3 regions of the Ruegeria sp. P10 genome follow, and region 1 is predicted to be linked to each of the others. Evidence: riboswitches for the same ligand, from Rfam matches in the RefSeq annotation. Region 1 holds a riboswitch; each other region holds the start of a gene.
The links. Region 1 has a riboswitch for cobalamin ahead of ACR0FB_RS19755 (hypothetical protein). Riboswitches for the same ligand answer to the same signal wherever they lie in the genome.
Positions count from the first base shown of each region.

Region 2: linked by a shared signal. The riboswitch ahead of ACR0FB_RS04325 (DUF1636 family protein) and the one ahead of ACR0FB_RS19755 (hypothetical protein) in region 1 are both predicted to bind cobalamin.
Region 3: linked by a shared signal. The riboswitch ahead of ACR0FB_RS16500 (aromatic ring-hydroxylating oxygenase subunit alpha) and the one ahead of ACR0FB_RS19755 (hypothetical protein) in region 1 are both predicted to bind cobalamin.

Region 1 covers NZ_JBQERJ010000016.1:6,174-13,147, forward strand. Annotated here, with positions in the region: gene recR (recombination mediator RecR) at 66-659, opposite strand; gene ACR0FB_RS19740 (YbaB/EbfC family nucleoid-associated protein) at 721-1,074, opposite strand; gene ACR0FB_RS19745 (DNA polymerase III subunit gamma/tau) at 1,475-3,238, opposite strand; gene ACR0FB_RS19750 (protein-tyrosine phosphatase family protein) at 3,410-3,922, shown strand; gene ACR0FB_RS19755 (hypothetical protein) at 3,914-4,321, opposite strand; cobalamin riboswitch at 4,413-4,633, opposite strand; gene ACR0FB_RS19760 (alpha/beta hydrolase family protein) at 4,791-5,624, shown strand; gene rsgA (ribosome small subunit-dependent GTPase A) at 5,664-6,740, opposite strand; RNA gene ffs (signal recognition particle sRNA small type) at 6,848-6,946, opposite strand.
Region 2 covers NZ_JBQERJ010000002.1:234,142-241,115, forward strand. Annotated here, with positions in the region: gene ACR0FB_RS04310 (glucokinase) at 1-982, shown strand, start outside; gene ACR0FB_RS04315 (carbohydrate kinase family protein) at 1,014-1,940, shown strand; gene ACR0FB_RS04320 (D-lyxose/D-mannose family sugar isomerase) at 1,957-2,622, shown strand; cobalamin riboswitch at 2,722-2,919, shown strand; gene ACR0FB_RS04325 (DUF1636 family protein) at 3,018-3,374, shown strand; gene ACR0FB_RS04330 (ABC transporter ATP-binding protein) at 3,371-4,144, shown strand; gene ACR0FB_RS04335 (ABC transporter substrate-binding protein) at 4,161-5,111, shown strand; gene ACR0FB_RS04340 (FecCD family ABC transporter permease) at 5,113-6,123, shown strand; gene ACR0FB_RS04345 (inositol monophosphatase family protein) at 6,147-6,926, opposite strand.
Region 3 covers NZ_JBQERJ010000010.1:41,630-48,603, reverse strand. Annotated here, with positions in the region: gene ACR0FB_RS16535 (NAD(P)/FAD-dependent oxidoreductase) at 1-440, shown strand, start outside; gene ACR0FB_RS16530 (chalcone isomerase family protein) at 394-939, shown strand; gene ACR0FB_RS16525 (MFS transporter) at 939-2,162, shown strand; gene ACR0FB_RS16520 (DUF3833 domain-containing protein) at 2,159-2,776, shown strand; gene ACR0FB_RS16515 (DUF3833 family protein) at 2,773-3,315, shown strand; gene ACR0FB_RS16510 (hypothetical protein) at 3,345-3,569, opposite strand; partial or broken gene ACR0FB_RS16505 (IS5/IS1182 family transposase) at 3,871-4,023, opposite strand; cobalamin riboswitch at 4,097-4,300, shown strand; gene ACR0FB_RS16500 (aromatic ring-hydroxylating oxygenase subunit alpha) at 4,383-5,636, shown strand; gene ACR0FB_RS16495 (FAD-binding oxidoreductase) at 5,642-6,724, shown strand; gene ACR0FB_RS16490 (hypothetical protein) at 6,741-6,974, opposite strand, start outside.

The sequences.
Region 1 (6,974 bases):
ATCGTGCGTTGCGCTGGCGCCGCCTAGCGCAAAGGCCTCGCGAAAAAAGAACCGGTAAGTTAGAGCTACAGTTCCTTCCGCGCCCTGAGCGCCGCCGTAATCGTCCCGTCGTCCAGATAATCCAGTTCGCCTCCAATCGGAACACCCTGCGCCAGTGAGGTCAGGCGGACCTGTCCCTCGAGCTGATCGGCGATGTAGTGGGCGGTGGTCTGGCCATCGACGGTTGCGTTCAGGGCCAGAATGACCTCAGAAATCCCTTCGGCCATCACCCGATCCTTGAGTCGGGGAATGCGCAGTTGGTCCGGGCCGACCCCATCCAAAGCCGACAGCGTGCCGCCCAGAACGTGATAGCGACCCTTGAAAACTGCAGCGCGTTCCATCGCCCAGAGGTCGGCGACGTCTTCGACCACGCACAGCTCTCCGGTCGCGCGATCCGCGCTATCGCAGATGTCGCAGATATCGGTGGTGCCGACATTGCCGCAGTTCAGGCATTCGCGGGCGGTGGCGGCCACTTGTTGCATCGCGTCCGAGAGGGGCGTCAGCAGCAGGGCGCGTTTGCGGATCAGGTGCAGAACCGCGCGGCGGGCCGAGCGCGGGCCCAGGCCCGGCAGTTTGGCCATCAGGTCGATCAGGTTGTCGATGTCGCTGTTCGAACTCATGGCCAATCCTGCATTGCGCCAGAGGGAGCCTCCGGCGGGAGTATTTGGGAAAAGATGAAGCTCAGAACGGCAGCTTGATGTCTTTGGGCAGGCCCATGCTTTCGGTCAGCTTGGCCATTTCAGCCTGCGAACGTTCGGTTGCCTTGGTCTGCGCATCCTTGATGGCGGCCAGGATCAGGTCTTCGACCACTTCCTTGTCATCGCCGTTGAAGATGGAAGGGTCGATATCCAGACCTTTGAGTTCACCCTTGGCCGTCGCCGTTGCCTTGACCAGGCCTGCACCGGATTCGCCGACAACCATCATGTTGTTCAGCTCTTCCTGCATTTCGGTCATCTTGGTTTGCAGGTCCTGCGCAGATTTCATCATCTTGGCCATGTCGCCCAGACCGCCAAGCCCGCCGAGTCCTTTCAGCATAGTATTCTCCTGTGTCTCCGTTTGCGCTCTAGATACGGGCAGCAGCGACATGGCACAAGGGTTCTCCCGCCGGTCGGAGGCTCATCCGTTCCGGTCGGCATGTTGATCAGCGCAGGCGTCAGCAGGAACGTGCTAACCATCTGTGACACCATATTTGCCAGCAGGCCCGACAAGCGCAGATCGTCCTTGGCGCGCATATGGTCTGCTGCCGAGACTGATTGCACGGAACACAGGAAATCTGGGCGGGGTTCGAATGGCTACGCAGCATTCGGATCAGAATGGTCACGGGCCGCCTTCCGCTGGCCGGTGTCGCAACAAACGATCTGAGACATGCGGGCGGATGTGTTCGATCGAAACCTCGGTCAGCTTCGTTTGAAACGGGGGGTGACGGGCGGCGGGGTCAGTCTTCCTCGAACGGGTCCCACTCGTCTTCCACTTCGGGAAGCGCTTCGGTCTCGACCTTGGCGGCGCGTTGCTCCGGCGTTTCGATCCTAGTGATTTTCGCCTTTGGGAATTGCGCCAATACCGCCTGCACCAACGGGTGTTGTTCGGCTTCGGATTTCAGTGCGAGCTCGGCCGCATCCCTGACTTCTGCAATCGTGGGGGCTTCTCCGTCCGAGACGATCGAGACAGCCCACCGATTTCCTGTCCAGCGTTGCAAGGCAGTGCCCAGTCGTGGCGCCAGATCCGCCGGTGCCTGGGTGGCGGGTGTGAATTCGATTCGTCCGGGTTGATAGGAGACGAGGCGCACGCCGTTTTCCACCTCGACCAGCAACTTTACGTCGCGATTGGTCCGGATCAGTTCCACCACGTGGTCGAAGGTCGGGTAATGGGCAAGGGCCGTCTGGGCATCCTGCGCCAGGGCTGCAACCGGTGCGCCACCGGAACCGCGAGGGGACGGCGCGTAGGCAGGTGGATGGGTCGCGCCAGCCGGCGCCGGACCGGCGCCCGGTCGGGATATCGAAACGCCGCCATTGGGCCCGCCCGGCGGCGGTGGCGGGGCATCTTGCAACCGTTTGATCAGCTCTTCGGGGCTGGGCAAATCCGCCACATGGGTCAGGCGAATAACGGCCATTTCAGCGGCCATCATGGCGTTGGGCGCAGCCGAGACTTCCTCGAGCGCCTTCAGCAGCATTTGCCACATCCGGGTCAGAACCCGCATCGGCAGAGCCTCGGCCATGTGTTGGCCCCGGGTCCGTTCATCCGGAGAAACCGTCGGATCCTGCGCCGCGTCAGGCGTGATCTTCACGACGGACACCCAATGCGTGATCTCGGCCAGATCGCGCAGCACCGCCAGCGGGTCTGCGCCTTCGGCGTATTGGCCGCTCAACTCGGTAAGTGCTCCGGCGGCATCGCCGCGCAGGATCATATCCATAAGGTCCAGAACCCGGCCACGGTCTGCCAGTCCAAGCATTGCACGGACCTGATCGGCGGTCGTCTCGCCAGCCCCATGCGAAATCGCCTGATCCAGCAACGAGGTCGCATCCCGGGCCGATCCTTCCGCTGCTCGGGTGATCAGCGCCAGCGCGTCTTCGGCGATCTGGGCGTTTTCCGCTTCGGCGATCTTGCGCAGCAGGCCAATCATGTCTTCGGGTTCGATCCGGCGCAGGTCGAAACGCTGGCAGCGGGACAGCACAGTGACAGGGACTTTGCGGATTTCAGTGGTTGCGAAGATGAACTTCACATGCGCGGGCGGTTCTTCCAACGTCTTGAGCAGCGCGTTGAACGCGCTGGTCGAGAGCATATGAACCTCGTCGATGATGTAAATCTTGTAACGCGCGCTGGCGGCGCGATAGCGGACACTGTCAATGATCTCGCGGATGTCGTTGACGCCCGTACGGCTGGCGGCGTCCATCTCCATCACGTCGACATGGCGGCCTTCCATGATGGCGACACAATGTTCACACTGACCGCAGGGTTCGGTCGTGGGGCCACCGGTTCCGTCGGGTCCGATGCAGTTCATGCCCTTGGCGATGATCCTTGCGGTCGTGGTTTTGCCGGTGCCGCGAATGCCGGTCATGATGAAGGCCTGCGCGATCCGGTCGGCCGCGAACGCGTTTTTCAGGGTGCGCACCATGGCATCCTGACCCACCAGATCGGCAAAGGTTTCCGGGCGATATTTGCGGGCGAGAACCTGATAGGCGGGGCTGGAGCTGTCTGTCATGTCTTCTCGTTGGGATTCGGTGCTTGGGCACAGCGTAGTGGCCACCGTTGCCCGCGTCCACAGCGTGGCGCGATGATTTTTGATTTAGAAACGAGTCGCTTTCGCACTAAACTGCATCAGCGGATTTAATGGCTCATTTTTGTATAGAGTTCTTTGGGGAGGACAGGATTCATGTCGCAGTTGGTGATCTACGCCCTGCAAGTCGGTGGCGGAACGCTGGCGCTGACCTCGATGCCCGGACGCGGCGGAGATTACTCCAGCGATCTGGATATGATCGCAGCCTGGCAGCCGGGGCTTGTTGTTTCGATGACGACGGATGTCGAAATGCTTCAGGACGGGGCGCAGGAATTTGGAAGCGATATTCAAAGCCGCGCCAGCCGATGGGTTCACCTGCCGATCGAAGATTTCGGAGCGCCGACAAAAGCGATTGATGACGCGTGGCCGTCCGTCAGCGCCGCGGCCCGGCACGCGCTGTCCGGCGGAGGTCGCGTATTGGTACACTGCCGCGGGGGCTGTGGCAGGTCAGGTATGATTGTCCTGCGGCTGATGGTCGAATGCGGCGAAGGCGCGGACACGGCGCTGCAACGATTGCGGGCGGTGCGCCCTTGCGCCGTCGAAACGGATGCGCAACTGGCCTGGGCCTCTCGGCGTGCCCAGGCACAGGTCAGTCTGGACTCAGATTGAAATCTGCGCGGGCGCGCAAGCAGGTTTTCGAGGCCGGATCGTAGAAACTTCGATCATCGCGCAGGGTGGGGTTTTCACGACGCCGGATGGCATCGCACTGAACGTGTTTCCGAAGATCAGGTCGGCATAGCCGTTCAGCGGCTCAATCGCGGTTTCGGGCTGCGTCCCGCAAAAGACACGAATGCGGTCTGATTGCGCGCGGAAAATTGCATGACATCCTTCGCTGCAATGTGACAGCGCGCTGCTGCCCTCAATCTCGAAATCGTCACTTGTGGCCGAGGTCGCCTGGGCCATGGCTTCGGATATCGAGCGCGCCAGCCGCGCCAAAGCGGGACAGGTTTTGCCCGTCCGCTGACATACTGTTGCACTGAATTCATGTGTCTTTGTCTTCCAGATCATCCTGCGCCCTCCGCGCTTGGTGGACAGGATATTTGGGACAGGTGGGACAGCGTGATGCCGTCAGGACCTGCCCGGACACCCCGCCCGAGTTTCGGTTTCGTTTCCGATGGCAGGTCTCCTGACTTGCGGGTCATCGCTTTGCCGACCTTCCCAGCCTTTGGGCCAGTGGTGTTTCGGCATCGCTTACCGCTTACAGTTGCGGGGGCAGTCGCGGATTTGGTTGTTGCCTGCATGACCAGACATTACCGCACCGTGTTCCCTTTTCATCCCGACCCCTTGTGGAGGCCGGAAACCATCACACAACCGCTAGCGTTTGAGCACGCGTCGAGTCAAGCCGATCTTTTGACCGGACGCTTGGTCATGCTGGATACGGTGTTGGTTCATGCATAGTGTCGAGGGCGTTGAGGTTCGGAAACCGGATTTACCAAGCGCAAAGCCAGAGATCATGTTGGACGCAGAGCAAACGGTAATGACCGAAGAATTTCGCTTTCCGTCCGGGCAGAAAACACTGTCTGCCCGGTTGTACAGCCCGCTGTCTTCGCCCGAAATCGTCGTCGTGCTGAACAGTGCAACGGGTGTGCCGCGCGATTATTACCGTCATTTCGCACGATGGCTTGCTGCCGAGCAGGGTATGGCCTGCCTGACCTATGACTATCGCGATTACGGGCATTCCTTGACCGGCCGCCTGAAAGATTCGCGTGCGACCATGGCGGATTGGGCCTTGATCGACATGCCCGCGGCACGGGCAGAAATGCGCAGACGGTTTCCCGATTCGCAGCATTGGACCATCGGCCATTCGATCGGCGCGATGTTGGGGCCTGTGCAGCCGGATATCGATCTGATTGATCGCATGATCTGTGTGTGTTCGGGGCTGGTAACCCTAAGCGACCATCCATGGCCCTATCGTGGTTTGGCAGGATTGTTCTGGTATGGTCATGCCCCGCTTTTGGCCCGAGCCCTTGGCTACCTTCCCGGAAAGGCGATCGGGTTCGGCTCGGATCTGCCGGCATCGGTCTATTGGCAGTGGCGCAAATGGTGTACGGCGCCTTTGAACTATGTGCCTGAAATCGGGCATGAGTTACCTGCGGCGCAGTGGAAGGATTCTGGAACGCCCGTGGATTTGTTCACCTTCGAGGACGACCAGATGGTGCCGCCGGAAGCGGTTTGGCGGCTTGCGGATCTTTACGGCCCCGATGCCAACCGCCACCTGCTGAGCCCTGCCGATTTCGGGTTGCCCGAGGTTGGTCATATCGGAGCATTTGCCCGGCGCAATGCAGCGGTTTGGCCGCGACTGATCGCTTGATCAGACGCGGCGCAGGACGGGCCGGGCACCGCCCAACGATCACCGGTTGCGAAGTTTCTTTTCCTTCATGACGCCACGGACCATCTTGCCGAACGCTTTGTCCCGCGCCCGGGACTGCGCGACGGTTTCAGAATTGCGCTGATCTTCGCGCCGAAGCTTGCGCCACCGGTCCAATCGAGCCGGATCAAGCGTGCCGTGGCTTATTGCCTTTTGCACGGCACATCCGGGCTCGGAGCTGTGCTGGCAATCCGAAAAACGGCAGTCCCGGCTCAACTCGGCAAGGTCCGAGAAAACGTCGTCGATCCCGTCCCGAGCGTCCAGCAGGCGCAACGCGCGCATTCCGGGTGTATCGATCAACCAGCCACCGTTGCGCATCCGGTGCAATGCGCGTGCGGTCGTCGTGTGCCGGCCCCGCGCGTCATCCTCGCGAATGTCCGAGGTGGCGAGATCCTGATCGGTCATGGTATTGGCAAGTGTCGTCTTGCCAACGCCCGACGATCCAACCAGCGCTCCGGTCTGGCTTTTGGGGCACCAGGACAGAACCTTTTCAACCTCTGCCGGGTCCAGCGCGTTGATCGCCAGAACCGTCAGGAACGGATCCAGAGATTGCACCTGCCCCGAGAAACTGTCGGGGTCCGCCGATTTGTCGGCCTTCGTCAGAACAACGACCGGGTAACACCCGGCCTGATGCGCGAGCGCCAGATATCGTTCCAGCCGGGGCAGTTTGAAATCGGCATTGCACGAGCTGACGATGAACAGCACATCGACATTGGCTGCGATCAGTTGCGTCGCGGCGCCTGTACCCGCGGCGCGTCGGTGCAGCAGGCTGCGCCGGTCGAGCAAATGGCGCACGCGTTTGTCGTCATCGGCGAGAACCCAATCGCCAACAGCATAGCTGCCGGTCGTTTGATCGGGGGTCAATAACGGGACTTCGCCGTCAGGGTTAAGCCCTATCAGGCGGTCCCGATGAACGGAAGTGATGCGAAAAGGCGTGCAGGAAGGATAAGCCGCGTGTTGCGCGGCAAAGTGAGAGGACCATCCCAGGTCCGAAAGTGCAAGAAACATTGGTTTGCCTGTCGTCAGAAACAGCACTCCCGACGGATGGCGATCGCTCATCCCCGGGTCATGTATTCAGGCAGTCAGTCGATACCGTGAGGTCAGAACCGTGCTGCCCGAAGGATCTTTGCTACAATCATAAAGCCCTCCTGCGGCCAAGGTTCGTAAAGTGAGAGGTTGGACATCGACCCAAGCGGGGCTCGTTGTGGCTGCTTCCTTCCGGACCTGACCAGGTTGGCGAGGCGCTCGCCCGCGCCAACCTCTCGACTCTGGATATAGGGAAGGCTTCGGCAA
Region 2 (6,974 bases), on a different contig from region 1:
GCATTGGAACCTGGTTGCGGATATCGGCGGTACGAACACACGTCTGGGCGTTGTTACGAACGGAGAATTGGCAGATCTTCGGAAACACCCGACGGGGACATTGGAAGATCTGCTCGAGGCGTTCCATGACCTCAGGGACGAGATCGGAACCAACCCACAGGCCGTCGTAGCAGCCGGAGCCGGGCCGGTCAGGGACGGAACGATTCAGTTGACCAACGCGAACCTGGATCTTTCGGAAACCGAGCTGACGAAAGCAACAGGAGCAGAGCGCACTTTTGTCATAAATGATTTCACCGCTGCGGCGTGGTCAGTGGCCGAGGTGACTCGGTCGGATGTTGCGGTCTTGCAGGGTCAGGCGACGCCGCCCGCTGGCACACGGCTGGTTGTAGGGCCCGGAACCGGGCTTGGTGTTGGTGCTTTGCTTTTTTCCGAAGGCAGGTATCACACGGTCTCCGGCGAAGGCGGGCACGTGGGCCTGTACCCGCGCCATCGCGACGAAGTTGATATCTTTGAGGCGGCACGTCGCATCGCACCGGGCTGTTTCTTTGGCGACAGCCTGGCGCTGGAAGCAGAAATGTTCCTGAGCGGAACCGGCCTGCCGATCCTGTATCAGGCGGTTGAATTGGCAGCCGGTCAGGCGCGGACTCAGGCGCGCTCTGCAAAGGACATTCTGAACGATGCCCGCAACGGCACCGATCTGGTCGCCGAAAAAGCAGCGCAGATTTTTACCACCCATCTGGGTGCTTTGATGGGTGATCTGGCGGTCACCTTGATGCCAGAGGGAGGCGTTTTCCTCGTCGGCGGCGTTGCCGAGAAAAACCGCTGGCTATTCAGCGACAACTTCAAGGATGCGTTCAACGGCGGCGGCCGCTTCAGCGATTTGCGCCGTTCCCTGAACCTTTACGTGTCTGAACAGGCAGAGTTCGGGATCATCGGCGCAAACAACTTCTGCAAGAACGCGCTGAGACAGCAACCAGACTGACCGAATTCTCTGTACCAAGAAGGACCAAGACATGATTCTGTGCTGTGGTGAAGCGCTGATAGATATGATTTCAGAACCGACCGCATCGGGCGCAATTGGTTTTGTGCCACATACTGGTGGTGCAGTTCTGAACACAGCCGTCGCGATGGGACGTCTGGGTGTTCCGGTTGGGATGCTGACAGGTTTGTCATCGGACATGTTCGGCCAGCAACTGATCGATGCGCTGAAAGCGAGCCATGTGGACACGACACATGTCATCATCTCGGACCGCCCTACCACGCTTGCCTTTGTGCAGCTCTCGGATAAACACGCGTCTTACAGCTTTGTTGATGAAAACACCGCAGGCCGGATGTTGCTGCCCGAGGACATGCCAGATCAGCTTCCCGCTGTCTCTGCCCTGTATCTCGGCGGAATCAGCCTTGCGTGTGAACCTTGCGCAGATGCATATGCCGCCCTTCTGGACCGCCACGGTTCCGACCGTGCGGTGATGCTGGACCCGAATATTCGCCCGGATTTCATCAAGGATCAAACCCGGTTTCGGACGCGTTTGAACCGCATGATCTCGCGTGCGGATATCGTAAAGGTTTCAGACGAGGACCTGGATTGGATCATTCCGGGCGCTGAATCCGAAGCCGCAAAAGCGTCTGTGCTGTTGCAGGCGGGTCCTTCCGTTGTCATCGTCACGCGCGGCAGTGACGGGGCGCACGGTTACCTGGCGGATGGTTCCGAAGTTTCGGTTCCCGTGAAACCCGTTGAAGTGGTCGATACGATCGGCGCAGGTGACACGTTCAACGCCGGCGTTCTGACCGAGCTCAGCCGTGCAGGGCATCTGACCAAGTCAGGTCTGCGCGGATTGACGGTTGAAAGCCTGCAAGCAGCCATGGAACTGGGCGCTGACGTGGCGGCCGTGACCGTTTCCCGAGCCGGGGCAGAACCCCCCTGGGCGCACGAACTTTGATCTTTGGGACGGCATGATGAAACGATCCGAAATCAACCGTATCAAGACCCGGGCACAGGCGTTCATTCAGTCCTTCGGTGCCGTGTTGCCACCCTTTGCGGATTGGTCGCCCGAGAAAATGCGCAGCCCTCTGGCCGAAACGATCCGCAGCCGCGGGCTGGGATGGGACATTACCGATTACGCCCAGGGCCGTTTTGATGAACTTGGACTGTTTCTATTCACTTTGCGCAATGGTGAGGCGAAGGATCTGAAATCCGGGCGCGGGATGCTCTATGCGGAAAAACTGTTGATCTCGAAAGAAAATCAGCTTTCTCCGATGCACCGGCATATCATCAAGGCAGAAGACATCATCAACCGGGGCGGCGGCGATCTCGTTCTGGAAATCCATGCGTCAGATCCAAACGGTGGCGTCGACCGCGACAACCCGGTGACGGTCCCAAGCGATGCCTGCCCTGTAACCTTGCAACCCGAAGAGCACTTGCGGCTGAAGCCGGGGCAAAGCGTAACTCTGATGCCCGGCATCTGGCACGCTTTCTGGGCCGAGCGCGGCGATTGCCTTATTGGCGAGGTATCGACCGTGAATGACGACCGTACGGACAATGTGTTTGAAAAGCCAATCCCACGGTTTTCAAAGGTTGAGGAAGATACCGAACCGGATTTTCTTCTTGTATCAGACTATTGACACCGTTCGGTCCGGGCTGGCGCACCAGGATCGCTGGCTCAACCGTTGCAATTCCGTCCACCACCCTTTCGCCTGCCGCTTGACAAGTCAGGCGTAGCCGGACTAGCTGAGCGGGATGGTTCCGTAAGGGATGAAAATGGGAACACGGTGCGGCGCTGGAATGTGCCAAGTCCGTGACTGCCCCCGCAACTGTAAGCGGTGAGCGACGCCACTTCACCACTGACCCAAAAGGGGTTGGGAAGGTCGGCCAAGCAACGACCCGCAAGTCAGGAGACCTGCCATCACACTATGAACCAACCCGAGGCGGGGCGTCTCGGAAGGAGGCTTGATGGCGCGTTTGCGTAATATCCGGGTATGTGCCCTCTGTCTGCATCTGGCAAACGACGGAGAAGGCAATGACCTGCTATTCTGATCACTACGTTCTGATCTGTTCAACATGTCAGGGGACGATGTCTGCCGAAGCCGCGCAAGACGCGCTGGATGCCCGGTTGCCTGACGGTTTTGAAACCCGAATGGTGGCCTGCATGGCAGGTTGTGAACGGGCCATGACCGTCGGATTTCAGGCCCCGGGCAAAGCGCAGTACCTGTTTGGCGATATCACGACATCCCGCGATCTGTCTGCCTTGGTCGAATTTGCGATCCAGTTCGGCGACAGCGACGACGGCTGGACCAGTGCCTCGGACCGCCCCCCTGCCCTTTTCGCAAAGACCTTATCGCGAATTCCCGCTTTACCTTTCGGGGGGTCATCATGAGTTTTCTGATTGCAGAGAATTTGGGATACTACGCTCTCAATGGCGACATCCTGTTGCAGGATGTGTCCTTTCGTCTGGAAGAAGGATCAATTCTGGCAATCGCCGGGCCGAACGGCGCCGGCAAAACCACTCTGCTGAAACTGCTGTGCGGGATTGAACGGATTGCGTTGGGCGATGTTTGGATAGAAGGACAAAGCCTTCGGACCCTGTCCGCCCGCCAACGTGCCCGCTCCATTGCTGTGGTCGGGCAGCAGGAAATGCCCGACGGGCGGATGCGCCTGCAAGACTACGTTGCGCTGGGGCAAATCCCGATTCAGGGCGAACGTTCGGTGACTCAGCACAGGGCTGATCTTGAACGGGTGCTGACGACGACCGAGCTGTTGCATTTTGCCAACAAAACGATGGGTCAACTGTCCGGCGGAGAACGTCAGCGCGCGCACATCGCGCGCGCTCTGGCCCAGAACCCGTCCTTGCTGTTTCTGGACGAGCCAACCAACCATCTGGACCCCGATGCCAAGGGGCACATGCTGTCTCTGGTCGCTGATCTGGGGGTAACGGTCGTCATGATCGTCCATGATCTGGTCATGATCCCGGAATTCGCCACCCATGTGGCGTTGATGAAAGCCACGCGCCTGACGGGGTTCGGGCCTGTTGGCGAAGTTCTGACCCCAGACCGGGTAAGTGAGACATTCGGCGTGGATTATCTGTGCTTTCAGCACGAAGGCCGCATGATCCCCGCACTGGACATCCGAAAACGGAAATTGTCATAATAACAGGAACTTACATATGATGCAGAAACTCTGGCCGGTGGTTGTCTTCGCTGGCTTCGCAGGTGGCGTGGCAGCGGAAGCCGTCACCGTGGACAATTGCGGCGAACCGCTGGTTTTTGACTCGGCGCCGGAACGTCTGGTCGTACATGATATGAACATGGCGGATATGGCCTTTGCACTCGGCCTTCAGGACAAGATCGTGGGACTTACCGGGATTTCGGGCTGGTACAAAACCAGCCCTGACTTTGATGCTCAGCGCGGCGACATCCCAGAGCTTGCCCCCAAGTACCCGACGATTGAAAACCTTGTGGCCGTCGAACCTGATCTGTTTTTTGCCGGTTGGTACTATGGCATGAAACCCGGCGGAGATGTCACGCCCGACACGCTGGAACCCTTTGGTATCAAGACCATGATCCTGACCGAAAGCTGCGTGCATCTGGACGAGGATCGCCCCGAAGCCAGCATGAACCTGTTGTTTGATGACGTTCTGCGCCTGGGCAAGGTCATGCAGGTCGAAGACAAGGCCGAGGCGCTGGTTGCCGGCTGGAAGGACAAGTTGTCCGCCATTCAAGCAAAAACAGCCGATCTGGAAAAGCCGCGGGTATTCCTGTTGGACGGACCGGCCGATGCTCCGTTTACCGCCGGCAAGTTCGCCATTCCCGATGCGATGATCGCAGCCGCTGGCGGTGAGAACGTAACTCATGATCTGGATACCAGCTGGGGCCGCACGTCGTGGGAAGCTGTGGCAGCGGCTAACCCGGAATTTCTGGTGCTGCTCGACTATCAGTCCGGCAACGGCGCAGAGGACACTTTCCAGTTCCTCAAGGATCACCCGGTGATGTCACAAACGGACGCGGTAAAGAACGAGCGCTGGATTGGACTGCGTTACGAAGAGCTGACTCCCGGCCCGGCAAATATCGAGGCGATCGAGAAGATGGCACAGGCGATGCACCCGGAGACCAACTGATATGGTCCAATTGGGCCGTTTGATAGTGCTGGGGGCGGTTGTTCTGACCGCCCTTTTGCTGTTGTCGATCGTCTATGGGACCACCCCAATCCCCGTGCGCGAAGTCTTTTCGGCCATCGGCCTCGGAACCGGTATGGTGGAAGGAGACATGTCGCCCTTGCACCGGATCGTCTTCGACCTTCGCCTGCCCCGCGCCCTGTTTGCCGCCGTGATTGGTGCGGGGCTGGGCGTCGTTGGTGTCGTTCTGCAAACAACGACGCGAAACGATCTGGCAGATCCGTTTCTGTTCGGTCTGTCCTCGGGTGCTGCTGCCGGCGCCGTTCTGGTGATCACCGTCACAGGGGATGTTCTGGGAATCTGGACGTTGCCGCTGGCAGCATTTTGCGGTGGCCTGATCGCGTCCGGCATTGTTCTGGCGCTGGTTCAGGGCTTGCGTACGAGCGCACCCGAAAAACTGATCCTGGCTGGCCTGGCGGTGTCCTTTCTGTTTTCCGCAATCACCAACTACCTTATTTTCTCTGGCGACAATCGCGCGGCTCATTCGGTGATATTCTGGATGCTTGGCGGCCTGGGACTGGCAAGATGGGAAACATTCCCGCTTGTCCTGATCGGACTGGGCCTGATCCTGAGCTATTCACTTTATCGCAGTCGGTGGCTTGACGCGCTGCTGACCGGGGATTTCACAGCCTCGTCACTGGGTATTCCCGTTCAAGGTCTGCGGTTCAGCATGTTTTTCGTTGCCGCTTTGGCGACGGCCAGTTTCGTTTCAGTTGCCGGTGTCATCGGCTTTGTCGGGCTGATGGTGCCTCATATTGCACGCGGCATCGCCGGTACTCTGCACCGAAACCTGCTGATCGTCTCGGCGATCGTGGGCGCGATTCTGCTGACATTGTCCGATATCTTGTCACGCCTTCTTCTGGCCCCGCAGGAGTTGCCCGTCGGAATCGTCACAACGTCAATAGGATCACTTTTTGTCTTTTTGTATTTGTTCAAATCTGATCGCGGAAGCTAGTTTTCCAAGGTTGCGCAACACTTTCATTTCTCAGCATTGATGAGGTCAAGCAGTTCAGCATGCAGTTCAGGGGTTGCGGCGGAAACGACCGCGCCATCTGAATCGAGGGCCAACGCATGCCCCTGCCAATCGGTCATCACTCCGCCAGCAGCCGTGATCAGAGGTGAAAGCGCCAGATAGTCATAAGGTTGCAGATCGTAATCCACCACAGCATCGACATGGCCCGAAGCAAGCAAGGCATGGGGGTAACAATCATAGGCAAATCGGCGCGTCTGCCCTGCATTCATCAACCGGTTGAACAGGTCAGGATGGTCGCAAAAAATCTTGTCGCCTTCATTCACATACAAAACCGAATGATCCAGACGCGTGGTGTGCGACACCTCTATCGGCCGCCCGTTCAGGCTGGCCCCGTTACCAACCACACCCAAATAGGTCTCATGCAAGGCCGGCATTCCGACCAGCCCCAACCGAGGGCGCCCATCCACAAGGTGCGCCAAAAGGAACCCGAACAAAGGATGGCCGGACAGAAACGAACGGGTTCCGTCAATCGGGTCAATCACCCACATATGACGCCCGTCGCCTGCTTCTTGCCCGTGCTCTTCGCCAAAGATGCCGTGTCCGGGAAAATGCTGTTTCAGGTAGGTACGTACTTCTGCCTCAACTGCCTTGTCGGCCTGCGTCACCGGGCTTTCATCTTGTTTGAATTCAATGCCCAAAGACCCCCGAAAAAAATGCATCGCGGATTCCGAGGCAATATCAGCAATCTTCATCGCATGCTCAGTCAACGCATCTGGGGTTACCATTTCCGGTCCTTTCGGCTGAAGTCATCCAATCTCCGACGGATGAAAGGT
Region 3 (6,974 bases), on a different contig from region 1:
ATATGGCCATATTGCATTGTGACCCAGGTCAGATGCCAAAGCGGCGCGCCTGCTGGTCAAGCTGGACCTATCGTTCGCAAGCCGGAGACGTGGGGGTAACCTACTGGATGAACCGGCTTCAGAACATTCCGGACAGTGACCCGCTGTTTGTAACGCTGAACGCTTCATCAGAAATTCCCGCGGAAAAGATCTATGACAAAGTCGAATTTGCCCATCCGGTCTTCGACAAGGCCGCGCTGAAGGCGCAAGGGCAAATCCGCGAGATGCAGGGACAGAACCGAACCTGGTTTGCCGGTGCTTACAACCGGCACGGATTTCACGAAGACGGGATAGCCAGCGCGATGCATGTCGTTGCTCGAATAAATGGTGCCCCGCAAACCATCGGAGCTGATAATGGCATTCTTGGGAAAGACCCGGCCCTATCTGTTGCCGCAGAATAAGGCGATATGGCGCACAGCGTTTCTTGCACTTTCCTTGCTGATCCCCAATGGGCTGATCGCATCGCCGGTCACGGAAGAACTGAACGGTGCCCAACTGCGCGGAACCGCGACGTTCCGGTATCTGGGTTTGCCGATCTATGACGCCAAACTCTATACGCCCAAAGGTGCGCCGTTCAGTTGGAGCGAAGATATCGCCCTGCAACTGACTTATCGCAAGAACATCAAGAAGAAAGCGCTGGTCAATTCGACGCTTGACGAGATGGACCGCATTGGCCGTTCAGCACCGGTTCGCGACCAACTGAACCGGTGTTTCAAAGCCGTGGCAAAAGGGGACAGCTATCTGGCGGTTTCTGATGGTCCCGACAAGGTCAGTTTCTGGTTGAACGGGCAAAAGACGTGCACCATGGCGCATCCGGGCATCAAGCGCAGTTTCATGTCTGTATTTCTGGGAGACAACACGCGGTCCGCGTCCTTCACGCGCAGGCTACAGGGGCGGTGATGCTCTATCCCCGGGTCAGTCTCTATGCGCTGATGCTCGCTGCGGCGGGTATCCCGCTTTATATCCACTTGCCGCGCTTTGCAGCCGTGAACCTGGGTATTGGCCTTGGGGTCATTGGTACGGTGCTGCTGGTGATCCGTTTGGTGGATCTGGTGCAGGATCCGCTGATCGGTTGGGCAATCGACCGATGGCCCGGCGGCCAGCTTGCATTTGCCGCGATGGCGGCTTTGGGGCTGGCGATCGGGTTTCCCCTGCTTTTCAATCTGCCGCAGGGTGCCAGCGTGCCGGAACTGGTCGCGATCCTGATCTTGCTGTTCTCGGCGTACAGCCTGGGAACCATCCTTCTTTATGGTCGCAGCGCAACTCTGGCGAAGCGAACCGATCCGAAAGAGCTGATGACACTGGCCGCCTATCGTGAAGGCGGGCAGTTGACCGGGGTGGTCATCGCAGCCAGCGCTCCGGCCCTGTTGGTTGCTTTCGGGGCACACTCCCAAGGCTACCCCGCATTCGGCGCGTTCCTGGGGCTGCTGTCCGTTGTGACCCTGACACTGACGATCCCGATCTGGCGACGCAGACCGATCACCGGATCAGGCCTGTCCTTTGCGGGTCTGGGTCAGGCCGGTGGCTTGCGCCTTCTTGCGCTGGCTTTGGTCAACAGCCTCCCGGTTGCCATAACCTCCACCCTGTTTCTGTTTTTTGTGGAAGACCGGCTGCAACTGCCGGGCAAGGCGGGTCCTTTGTTGATCCTGTTCTTCCTGAGCGCAGGCGCGAGCGTTCCGCTCTGGGCAAAGCTCAGTAACAAAATTGGCCCGAAACAGACTCTGATTATTGCCATGCCGCTCTCGATCGCCGGCTTTATCGGCGCTGCCACACTGAGTTCAGGAAACCTTGCGGGTTTTGCAATGATCTGTCTCGCCTCGGGCGCGGCGCTGGGCGCGGATATGGTCGTGTTGCCGGCCATGTTCTCGATCGTGCTTACCCGGGCCGGGCTGAACGCATCAGCCGCGTTTGGCATCTGGTCCTTCGCTGGCAAACTGGGCCTCGCCCTGGCTGCCTTTTTCACTCTGCCGCTGCTGGAACGCAGCGGTTTCACCCCCGGTCAAACCAATTCAGCACAGGCACTGGATACACTCAATCTTGCCTATGCGGTGCTGCCCTGCATCCTGAAAGTCGGAGCGTTCGGGATGGTGTTGACCCTGCCCACCGAGGTCACAAGCAAATGAACGCTTTCACCATCATCCTTCTGGTCCTTCTGACCGCTGTCTTCATCCGTGCAAGGCTGCTGAGCTTTCGCGCGCAATCGCCGTCCGATTACAGTGGCACCGGGCCAGATTTTTCCCTGAAAAAGCACCTGAACGGAGAGATCTTGTCCGAAGGCCTGATCTATGGCCCCAACGGCAAAATGTCGAACAGCTTTGTCGCGCGCATGTCCGGCGAATGGCAAGGCAACTCGGGCACGCTGACCGAGTACTTCACCTATTCCAACGGAAAACAGATGACCCGCAAATGGTACCTGACGCTGGGAACTGGCAACACATTCACGGCAATGGCGGATGATATCGTGGGCGAAGGTCGGGGCATTATCTCGGGGTCCACGGTGAAACTGACCTATCGTATCATTCTGCCAGATGACGCTGGTGGACACACACTGGATGTCACCGATTGGATGTACCTGACAGAAACCGGCGTCATCATGAATCGGTCCGAGATGCGCAAGTTTGGCGTCAAGGTCGCGGAACTGATCGCCACAATGCGTCCAAGCCCCAGATCGAAACCGATGCATCCAAGTGGGTCAAACGGGTATGACGCGACTTCGGAAGGGAAGCCGTTGCAATGATCACCTTTCGCTCTTTCATCGCCTGCGTCGCCATCGCAAGCCTTACACTTCTGGCGGCCTGCTCCAGCAAACCGAAGGTACCAAAAACGTTTCTGTCGGACCGGCAGTTGAACCTGGAAGAGTTTTTTGAGGGTAAAACAGTGGCCTACGGTCAGTTTCAGGATGTTCTGGGAAATATCCCCCGCAGATTCACGGTTGATATCGACGGAACATGGGACGGCGAAACCCTGACCCTGGTCGAAGACTTCGTCTACGACGATGGCGCGACGGAACAACGCATCTGGACATTGACCAAAACCGGAGAGGATACGTGGACCGGTACGGCGCCTGGCGTGCTGGGCACCGCCAGCGGGATTGAACGCGGGGATACGTTCAACTGGAAATACAAGATCGACCTGCCGATCAAGGACGGGACCATGCGTGTCAAATTCGACGACTGGATGTGGCTGCTGGATGACGACCGTCTGCTGAACCGCGCGTATGTCTCACGCTATGGCGTCCGTCTGGGTGAAGTCATCCTGTTCTTCGAGAAGAAATAGGGCCGTCAGGCCCGGTTTCATCACAAAAGTCAGTAGAAAATAAACTCGTCCACCAATGCTGTCGTCGATCCCTTGACCTCACCGGCCGTGTTTGCCCTTGGCCCGTCCGAGGCTGCGCCCTCGGCGCGTTCGCCGCCCTCGACCTTCAAGCGCGCGCGTTCTATCTGCCCCCAGAGGAAAAACAGACCATCCCGTTTTCCCATGAGGCGCGAAGGAACTGTTGTCCGCAAAACACCTGTTTTCGGTTTTGGCATCTGCTCTCTTACTGCCTCCGGTGTTTTCCACCATTTTCGGAAAACGTAATGGTTTTTCCCGAAAAAGACAATTTTTTATGGACAAAATGAGGTTTTCTACCGTCCGTTGACAGGATGGACTGACAACTCTCGCATGACGGATATTCGCCTTCTTCACCTGCCTCATGGCAAGCCAGCACTATCCCAAACGGATCAACTTCACCCAAAAGGGTTTGCTGCAAACCTCCTTCACTTGGCCTGACTCTCTCTTTTCCAGCCATGCTCAGGCGACGTGCAGCGTTTCGTTTCTGAGCAGAGCAGCCGGGCCTTCGCTGTCACGGCTGGGGGACAATTTGACGGCCCGGATGTCAGACGTGGCCGCATCCATCGCAAAGCCCACTGGCCCCTGCAGAACGCCGTGCTGGCGGGCTTGCCATGCCCCTGTGCCAAGGACCGTGATCCCGGCGCCGTCCACTCAGCCGGAAAATTTCCATGTCTGTTTTGAAACCGGAAATGTCGCAAGCATTTCAGCGCCCAAGCAGGTAGAAAGTAGGCTGCCATCGTGAGGTGCCGCTGTTTGATTCTCAGACCGCGGAGAATTGGGAAGCCGGTGGAATTCCGGCGCTGCCCCCGCAACGGTAAGGAAGGTCAGGTTCGACAATCAACCACTGGGACGAGGATCCCGGGAAGGTGTCGCAACCGGGTGCAAGCCCCTTTCAAGTCCGGAAACCAGCCTTGCAGATATGTCAAACCGCGGGTGGCGGTGGGGGCACGGGTTTCGGACGTGGTCCTCGCGCGCCTCCGGACGGTTCCTCCCTGTCATCTGCCCAAGCAATGCCGCGGGGCGCGGCAGGAGAGCCAGAAGTGAACAATGTCCAAAACCTGTTGGCGCGTCGAATCCCGGGCTATGCTCTGGAACGGGCCTTTTACACCGACCCCGAGATCTTTCAGACCGACCTGGAAACCATCCACTATCGCGAATGGCTCTTTGCCATTCCGGCCTGTGAACTGGTGAAAGCCGGCGACTATGTAACGTACAACGTGGGTGCCTATCGCGTGATCATCGTGCGCGGCGCCGACAACCAGATCCGGGCGTTTCACAACACCTGCCGCCATCGCGGCTCGATCATATGCAAGGCGGCAAAAGGCAACGCGCCGAAGCTGGTTTGCCCGTATCACCAATGGACCTACGAGCTTGACGGCTCTTTGCTGTGGGCCCGCGACATGGGGCCAGAGTTTGATCCCAGACAGCATGGTTTGAAGACGGTTCATTGCCGCGAGCTTGCCGGGTTGGTCTATATCTGTCTGGCGGATGTCGCCCCGGATTTTGACACGTTTGCCAATATCGCGCGCCCGTATCTTGAGCCGCATGATCTTGCGAATGCCAAGGTCGCATTCGAAAGCTCGATCATCGAGAACGGCAACTGGAAACTGGTCTGGGAAAACAATCGCGAGTGCTATCACTGCGGCGGCAACCACCCTGCGCTGTGCCGGACCTTCCCTGATGATCCGGGCGTGACGGGGATCGAAGGCGGTGAAACCCCAGCCTATATGCAAGCCCATTTCGACAGGTGCCAGTCAGCGGGTATGCCATCGCAGTTCTATCTGCACGAGGACGGCCAATTCCGTCTGGCGCGCATGCCGCTGAAAGAAGGCGCCGAGAGCTATACGATGGACGGGAAATCCGCCGTGCGCCGCTGGTTGGGCCGGTCGCCCTTTGCGGATGCGGGATCGCTTTTGAAGTTCCACTATCCGACTACGTGGAACCACTTTCTTGCCGATCACTCGATTGTTTTCCGTGTTACGCCGATCAGCCCGACAGAGACCGAGGTCACGACCAAATGGCTGGTCAACAAGGATGCGGTTGAAGGCGTTGACTACGATGTGAAACGCCTGACCGAAGTCTGGGTCGCCACAAATGACGAAGACCGTCAGGTGGTCGAGGACAACCAGCAGGGCATCAACAGCCCGGCCTATGTGCCCGGCCCGTATTCAGCCATTCAGGAATCCGGCGTACTGCAATTCGTGGATTGGTATTGCAGCACAGTGTCGGCCCGCCTGACCCCTGACTACATGGCGGCGGAGTAAGTCTGATGAAAGATCTGGACACGCTTTCATCAGCCGTTTGGCAGGATGGAGAGATGCTGGAATGTGTCTCGGTCGTGCCCGAGATGCCGAACACCGCCAGCTTTTCGTTCCGGGCCCCCTCTGGGGCGCAGTTCGCCTATCACCCCGGTCAGTTCCTGACGCTCGAGATTCCGGCGCTTGGCCAGCCCGGGGGAGTCGTGTATCGCACCTACACGATCTCATCGTCGCCATCGCGGCCGCGGTCGATCACCATCACCGCCAAAGCGCAACCCGACAGTATCGGCACGCGCTGGATGCTGGACAATCTTCAACCCGGCATGCGGCTCAAGGCCATTGGGCCTGCGGGCCTGTTCACCAACGTACTGAGCGATGCGCGCAAGTTCCTGTTTATCTCGGCTGGCTCAGGCATCACACCGATGATGTCAATGACCACCTGCATGTGGGACGAAGGCCGCGATCTGGACGTTGTCTTCATCAACTGCGCCAAGCGGCCATCCGAGATCATCTTCCGCCAGCGCTTGGAACAGATGGCCAGCCGCACGGATGGATTGGACCTGAAGTTCGTGGTGGAAGAGCCGGACCGCTACCGCCCATGGACGGGATATCAGGGGCAGTTCAACCAATTGATGCTGGGCCTGATGGCGCCGGATTACCTTGAGCGCGAAGTCTATTGCTGCGGTCCCGAGCCCTTCATGCAAGCGGTGCGCGACGCGCTGGCCGGTCTTGGTTTTGATATGGACAACTATTATCAGGAAAGCTTCGGCGCGCCGGTGGAAACCGAGGCGGATCAGCCCGAGTTGGATGACGTTGTTCTGGACGACGACAGCAGCGCCGAAATCCTGTTCGCGACCTCGGGCGTGACGGCCAAGGTTGCCGAGACCGACACGGTGCTTGCCGCCGCCCGCTCGGTTGGCCTGAACATTCCGTCAGGCTGTACCTTCGGCGTGTGCGGTACCTGCAAGGTCAAGAAAACCGCTGGCGAGGTCCACATGGTCCACAACGGAGGGATCTCGGAAGATGACATCGACGCGGGGTACATTCTGGCCTGCTGCTCGAACCCGATCGGCAAGGTCGAAGTCGAGGTTTAGGCGCTTCGCATCCCGATCAAAGCCGCAGCGTGGCTGACACCCGCTGCGGCTTTCGGCGCGTTTTTTCTGCCCGTTGCAGAATCCGGGCCAGATTGGGTCGCCGGATGTCCGGCACTTTCAGAACTTTGTCATCTTCACGCAGAACCAGCTGCCCGTCTGCTCTGGGTTTCGACATGTGCGAGGCGTGGACCTCTTCCATCGCATCCCGCTTGATACCATGCTGGCCGAATTCGAGATTTGTTCCGCCGAG